2 regions of the Microbacterium insulae genome follow, and region 1 is predicted to be linked to the other one. Evidence: predicted binding sites of a transcription regulator. Region 1 holds the regulator's gene; the other holds the start of a gene.
What was found. The regulator HspR, encoded in region 1, represses chaperone genes until heat shock. The targets are predictions, from matches to a motif close to AAGTTGAGTCNNNNNGACTCAACTT.
Positions count from the first base shown of each region.

Region 1 (3,404 bases):
TTCGACCAGCCGCAGGGCGACGAGGTCCGTCCCGGCGAGGAGGGGTCGGAGGCACAGGCCTCCGGCCCCGACCCGCAGGACGGCCAGCCCCGTGATGAAGAGCTCACCGTCGACGACATCCTGGGTGCGCAGCAGAACGCGGATGCCGCGGCCGAGGACGCCGTGATCGCCGACCTCGAGTCGCAGCTGCTCACCGACCTCAAGCGCCTGCAGGCCGAGTACGCCAACTACCGCCGCCGCACCGAGGAGCAGCGCGAGGTCGAGATCGAGCGCGCCAAGGGCTCGGTGGCCAAGGGCCTCCTGCCGGTGCTCGACGACCTCGACCGTGCCGACAAGCACGGAGACCTCGAGGAGGGCACGCCGTTCGCGGCGATCGCCGAGAAGGTCCGCGCCGTCGCCGAACGGATGGGGCTGACCACGTACGGTGCCGCGGGTGAGCTGTTCGACCCGCAGCAGCATGAGGCGATCTTCCAGGCCCCGACCCCGGGCGTCGAGGCCCCGACGATCCTCGAAGTCGTCGAGACGGGCTACCGTCTCGGCTCGGTGGAGCTCCGCCCGGCCAAGGTGGTCGTCGCGGTGCCGGCCGAGTAGACCGGGGAGGAGCATCCATGGCCAGCCAGGACTGGTTCGACAAGGACTTCTACTCGGTCCTCGGGGTGTCCAAGGACGTCACCGACGCCGATCTCAAGAAGACCTACCGCAAGCTCGCGCGCACCTACCACCCGGATTCCAATGCGGGGGATCCGAAGGCGGAGGCGAAGTTCAAGGAGGTCAGCGAGGCGTACTCGGTGCTCTCCGACGCGGAGCAGCGCAAGGAGTACGACCAGATCCGGGCGATGGGCTCCGGGGCGCGCTTCACCGCCGCCGGCCAGGGCGGCAACGGCGGCTTCGAAGACGTCTTCAGCATGTTCAACCAGGGTCGCGGCGGAGGCACGCGCTACCAGGCCGAGGACTTCGACGACATCTTCTCGATGTTCAACCAGCAGCGGGGCGGGGGCTTCGGCTCGGGCCGGTTCGGCCAGTCGACCGGCGGCTACCGCGGGTTCGGTGGGCCGACGCGCGGCGCCGACGTCACCGCGCGGACGACGATCGACTTCATCACCGCGACCAAGGGCGAGACGATCACCCTGCAGGGCGAAGACGGAAAACCGTTCAAGGTGAAGATCCCCGCCGGCGTCGCCGACGGCCAGAAGATCCGGCTGCGCGGACGCGGGCGCCCGTCGCCCGACGGCGGCGAGACCGGCGACATCGTCGTGCAGGTCACCGTGCGGCCGCATCCCGTGTTCACGCGCGACGGCCTCAACCTGCGCGTGACCGTTCCGGTGACCTTCACCGAGGCGGCGCTCGGCGCGACGATCGAGGTGCCGACGCTCGGCGGCGACCCCGTCAAGCTGCGCGTGGCCCCCGGCACGCCGTCCGGTCGTGTGCTGCGCGTGAAGGGTCGCGGGGTCGAGACGTCGAAGGGCACGGGCGACCTCCTCGCCGAGGTGCAGGTCGCCGTGCCGTCGCACCTCGACGACGCCGCGCGGGAGGCGCTCGAGCGGTACCACGAGCTCGAGCCGAAGGAGAATCCGCGCGCCGAGCTCATGTCGAAGGCGCGCGGCTAAGAGGATGTGAGGGTGATGGGCGAGCAGCACGACATCGACGACGACGCGCCGATCTTCGCGATCGCCGTCGCCGCCGAGCTCTCGGGCATGCACCCGCAGACCCTCCGTCAGTACGACCGGCTCGGGCTCGTCGTCCCCGCCCGCACGCCCGGCGGCTCGCGCCGCTATTCGCTGCGTCACGTGTCGCAGCTGCGCGAGGTCGCGCGGATGTCGGCCGAGGGGATCGGCTTGCCCGCGATCGCGCGGATCCTCGAGCTCGAGGACCGCGTGCGCGAACTCCACGGACGCGTCCGCGACCTCGAGGAGCGCGTCCGCATCGAGCTCGAGCGGCGCCCCGGCGCACGGGTCTTCGCCGCCGGCGCGACCGGTTCGGTCGTGACGCTGCGCAGCGGAACGCGCGTACGGCGCGCGACCGAGCTCGTCGTGTGGCGTCCGCGTCACCAGCTCGAGCGCGGGGACTCCGACGCGGACCCCGCGGCGAGCGCACCCCAGCACTGAGCAGAGGGGTGGCGGGATGCCGCGCCCCCCGGCACCATGAACCCATGGCGACCCTCGACGACGTCCGCGCGTGCGCGATGGCGCTCCCGGGTGTCATCGAACGGATCGACGGCCATCGCGGGGGTGCGACCTGGCGCACCGCAGCCGGTGCCTTCGCCTGGGAGCGCGGTCCGGCGGCGACCGACCTCGCGGCGCTGGAGAAGCTCGGACGATCATGGCCCGACGGCGTCGTGATCGGCGTGCGCACCGACGGGCTCGACGTCAAGGACGCGCTGCTGGAGACCTACCCCGACGCCTTCTTCACGATCCCGCACTTCGACGGGTTCCCGGCCGTGCTCGTGCGGCTCGACGCGATCGAGGAGGAGCACCTCCGCGAGGTGATCACGGACGCGTGGCTCCTGCGCGCCCCGAAACGCGTCGCGCAGGCGTGGCTCGACGCGCAGCCTTGACCCGTTCCCGGCGCCGAGCCGGGGGCGGGCACGCCGAGATCGTGTGTTATCGCCGAGCGACCACGCCCCCGACGTCGGCAGGGTGCGTCCTCGGCGAGATCGTGGGTTCTCGACGCGAGGCACGCGGCCTCGATCACCCCGCGTCGATGCCGCGGTGGCGGCGGAAGAGCTCCCAGTCGGCCCGGGAGAGGTCGGCGTACGCGTACGACCACTCGAGGATCGCTTCGCCCACGACGCGGCCGCGCCCGACGTAGCCCGCGACGACGGAGGCGGTCGGCGACTGGCCGTGCGCCCGCGCGAGCGTCGAGGCGCACGCGTCCGCGTACCACCGGAACGCCGGGTCCTCGAGCGTGTCCATGTCGAACCCGCCCTTCTTGTCGTGGAACTGACGCACGTAGAAGGAGCGGTCCGGGCCTCCCTCCGCCGGTGGCCCGGTGAGGTGCCCGAGGAACGGGTCGGACACCGCCTGGAGCACCCGCTGCATGGCCACGACCCGCCCGCCCTCGCCGTGCGCGGCGATGTAGCGGCTGGCGGCCTCGGGCTGCTCGACGCCGCCGTACTCGATGAGGACGCTCTGCCCCGCCTCCTTCGCCTGGAGGAGCAGGGCGTTCCCGTCGCCGTCGGACAGCGCGATGAGGTAGCACCGCGTGCCGACGCTCCCCACGCCGACGACCCGGCGCGCGATGTCCGACACGTGGTACTTCTGCAGCAGCACGCGGATGTCGACGTTCGCCGACTGCTGGTACACCGCGATGTAGTCGTTGATGCGCTCCTCGATGCGCGGGTCGACGTGCGTCATCGTCGGCGGCAGCTCGGTGAAGACGAGGCGGCCCGACTCCTCGCGCGTCGT
Region 1 covers NZ_JBHTII010000001.1:1,136,541-1,139,944, reverse strand. The annotation lists gene ACFQ0P_RS05400 (nucleotide exchange factor GrpE) at 1-591, shown strand, start outside; gene ACFQ0P_RS05395 (DnaJ C-terminal domain-containing protein) at 609-1,607, shown strand; gene ACFQ0P_RS05390 (heat shock protein transcriptional repressor HspR) at 1,623-2,105, shown strand; gene ACFQ0P_RS05385 (MmcQ/YjbR family DNA-binding protein) at 2,150-2,554, shown strand; gene ACFQ0P_RS05380 (DUF2252 domain-containing protein) at 2,688-3,404, opposite strand, start outside.

Region 2 (3,404 bases), 1.4 Mb from region 1:
GAGCGCCTGCACCCACAACCGCCCCTCCGCCTCACCGAGGTGGTCGCCCGCCGCGACCTCCTCGCCGTCGGGGACGGCAGCGCACACGCCGTCCAGGACGAGGTCCGCGGCGGGGGATCGCAGCGTCACGCCGGCCGCGCCGTGGATCACCGTGCCCGCCCACGGGGCGGCGACGGGCTGCGCGGCGACGAATCTCAGCTCGGCGCCGAGCGCGACGTTGTGCGGCTCGTCCGGATCGTGCGGCCGCGAGCGCGTGAGCCGGGCCTCCCCGAATCGGGCGACGGCGGCGCGCGCGGGGTCGAGGCATCCGCTCAGGACGTCTTCTTCGACGGATGCCTCGAGCCACCGCCCCGCGTCGAGGGCGGGGCTCGTGGGGGTGAGGTCGGCGACCGCGACGTCCTGCGAATCGAGCCCGGGCAGCAGGGGCGCCGCGGGCGGGAGGCCGAGCGATGCGATCGCACGCCCTGTCGCGTCGGACACGAGCGCCGTCGCCACCGCGAGCGGCACGGAGGTCGCCGCGTCGAGGATCGCGAGCTCGTGCTCGAGGTTGCCCGCCGCGTACGCGTTGCCCGGGTCGGTCGCCAGCACGTGGTGCGCGCTCGCCACGAGCGTGGCCGCCCGCACCACGACCAGAGGCCAGAGGGCCGCGACCTCCGGGTCTCCGAGCGGCCGCACCCGGTCGTAGGCCGACACGGCGCGCATCGCGGCGCGAAGGTCGACGCCGTCGTGGTGCAGCAGCGACGAGACGGTGATCGCCAGTTCGCCGACCGTCCACGTGCGGTTGAGGTCGCCGAGGTCGATCACGCCGTCTGGCAGCCGCGTGACGGGGTCGGCGGTGACGACGTTGTCGTCGGTGAGGTCGCCGTGGATGAACTGCACCGGGAGGCGGTCGCCCAGATCCTCGATGACGGACCACGCGGATGCCGCGGCATCCGTCACGCGCGCTCGCAGGGGGTCGTCGGCGATGTGGGGCAGCAGTTCGTCCAGGACGGTGCGCGCATACCGCAGATCCCACTGGTGGACGCGCTCCGCCCCGGGGGCGTCGAGTCCGTCCAGCGCGAGGGCGACGCGGGCGGCCAGGGAGCCCATCTCCTCGACGACCCGCGGCGGCAGGTGACCGGACAGTGTGCGACCCGCGAGGAACTCCAGGAGGCGGGCATGCACCCGGACGCCGTCGAGGTCGAGGCGCACGGCGGTCGCGCCGCCCGTGGGGGCGATGGCTCGCGGGGCGCGGCATCCCGCCTGCTCGGCCAGCAGGGCCGCGGCGGCGGACTGCGCCTCCAGCTCGGCGGCCGAGACGCTCGGGTTGGCGATCTTGAGCAGCAGCCGGTCGCCGTGCGCCGGTGTGAGCAGGAAGTTGCGGTCCTGATGACTGCCCAGCGTCCGAGCGGTCGCCGCGATGCCCCAGTGATCGCGCGCGATCTGCGCGGCGGCCGCCTCGTCGATCTCGGGCGGTGCGGGCTGCACGATCGCCACGGGGCCGGCAGCGGAGTCAGGGCGGGGGTGGGGCATGGTGCGGATCCTGTCGGGACGGTGGATCGAGATTACCGCCCGCGGAACCGCCGGCACGGAACGGTCCCCGGGGTCTGGGAATACGCCCGACGATCGACCGTTTAAGTTGATACGGCTGTGCTCAAGTTCGTAAACTTGACACGACTCCACTCAAGTTCTCAGGAGAGAAACCGAATGCCCGAAGACTTCACCCCCTCCGCCGACGACACCGGAAGCTCGTTCGACGAGTTCCTCGCTCGTTACCTGGCGGGCGAGCGAGCGCGCGCGGAGCGGTCGATCGACCTCAGTCGCTTCCTCGGAGCGCGCACGCAGGAGCTCCTTCAGCGTGCCGGGCGCTTCGCCCTCGAGCGCGGACAGCGCGAGCTCGACGCGCTCCACCTGCTGCGGATCCTCGTCGACGAGGCACCCGCCCGCGACGCGGTCGAGCACATCGGCGCCGACCCCCGCGCGATCCTTCGCGCGACCGACGAGCGCCTGCCCGCGGCATCCGACCCCGCCGACGTCGACGGTGCGGTCATCACCCCGTCGGTGCAGCGCGCGCTGTTCCACGCCTTCCAGGTCGCGCGCTCTTCAGGGTCGACCTACGTCGACCCCGAGCACCTCTTCTTCGCACTCGTGCTCGCGCAGGACACCCCGGCGGGCCAGGTGCTCGCGCGGGCCGGAGTCACCGCGGAGGCTCTCACTCAGGGGCTGCGCGAGACCGTGACCGCCGGCGCCGCGCCGGCGACGCAGGAGCAGGCGGATGCCGCGGCATCGGCGACCCCGATGCTCGACACCTACGGGACCGACCTCACCGCCCGTGCCCTCGAGGGCGCTCTGGACCCGGTCATCGGCCGCGCCGACGAGATCGAGCAGACCATCGAGATCCTCAGCCGCCGCACGAAGAACAACCCCGTGCTGGTCGGGGAGGCGGGCGTCGGCAAGACCGCGATCGTCGAGGGGCTGGCCCAGGCCATCGTCGACGGCGCCGTGCCCGAGCAGCTGCTCGGCAAGCGCGTGATCGCGCTGGATCTCCCCGCCATGCTCGCCGGCACCCGCTACCGCGGCGACTTCGAGGAGCGCCTCACCAAGACGATGGACGAGATCGCCGCGCACCGCGGCGAGCTGGTGATCTTCATCGACGAGGTCCACACCGTGGTCGGCGCGGGCGGCGCCGGAGACGGCGGCATGGACGCCGGGAACATCCTCAAGCCGCGCCTCGCGCGCGGTGAGCTGCACCTCGTCGGCGCGACGACGCTCAAGGAGTACCGCGTCGTCGAGAAGGACCCCGCCCTCGAGCGCCGGTTCCAGCCCGTCCGGGTCGGCGAGCCGACGGTGGCGGACGCCGTGCTGATCCTCCAGGGGCTCAAGCCCGCCTACGAGGAGCACCACGGCATCGTCTACACCGACGACGCCATCCGGGCCGCCGTCGAGCTCAGCGATCGGTACCTGACCGAGCGCGTGCTGCCCGACAAGGCGATCGACCTCATCGATCAGGCCGGCGCGCGGCTGCGGCTGCGACTCGGCGCGAAGGTCGACGTGAGTGGTCTGCTGGAGGAGCTCGCGACCCTCGAGGCCGACAAGAACGCCGCCGTGTCGGCCGAGCACTACGAGGAGGCCTCGCGCATCCGCGATCGGATCGCCGCGGTCCAGGCGCGCCTCGACGACGCGACCGCATCGGGTGCCGCGGCCCGCGGCGAGGCGATCGTGGGCGAGCCCGAGATCGCCGCGGTGATCAGCCGGGCCACCGGCATCCCGGTGAACCGTCTGACCGAGACCGAGCGGGAGCGCCTCGCGCAGCTGGAGGACGAGCTGCACGACCGGGTCATCGGGCAGGATGACGCCGTCGCCGCGGTCGCCAAGGCCGTCCGCCGCAACCGCACCGGCATGGGCGACGCGCGCAGGCCGGTCGG
Region 2 covers NZ_JBHTII010000001.1:2,502,323-2,505,726, forward strand. The annotation lists gene ACFQ0P_RS11700 (aminotransferase) at 1-1,512, opposite strand, end outside; gene ACFQ0P_RS11705 (ATP-dependent Clp protease ATP-binding subunit) at 1,687-3,404, shown strand, end outside.
Region 2: the regulator HspR is predicted to act here: its motif matches at 1,645-1,669, upstream of ACFQ0P_RS11705 (ATP-dependent Clp protease ATP-binding subunit).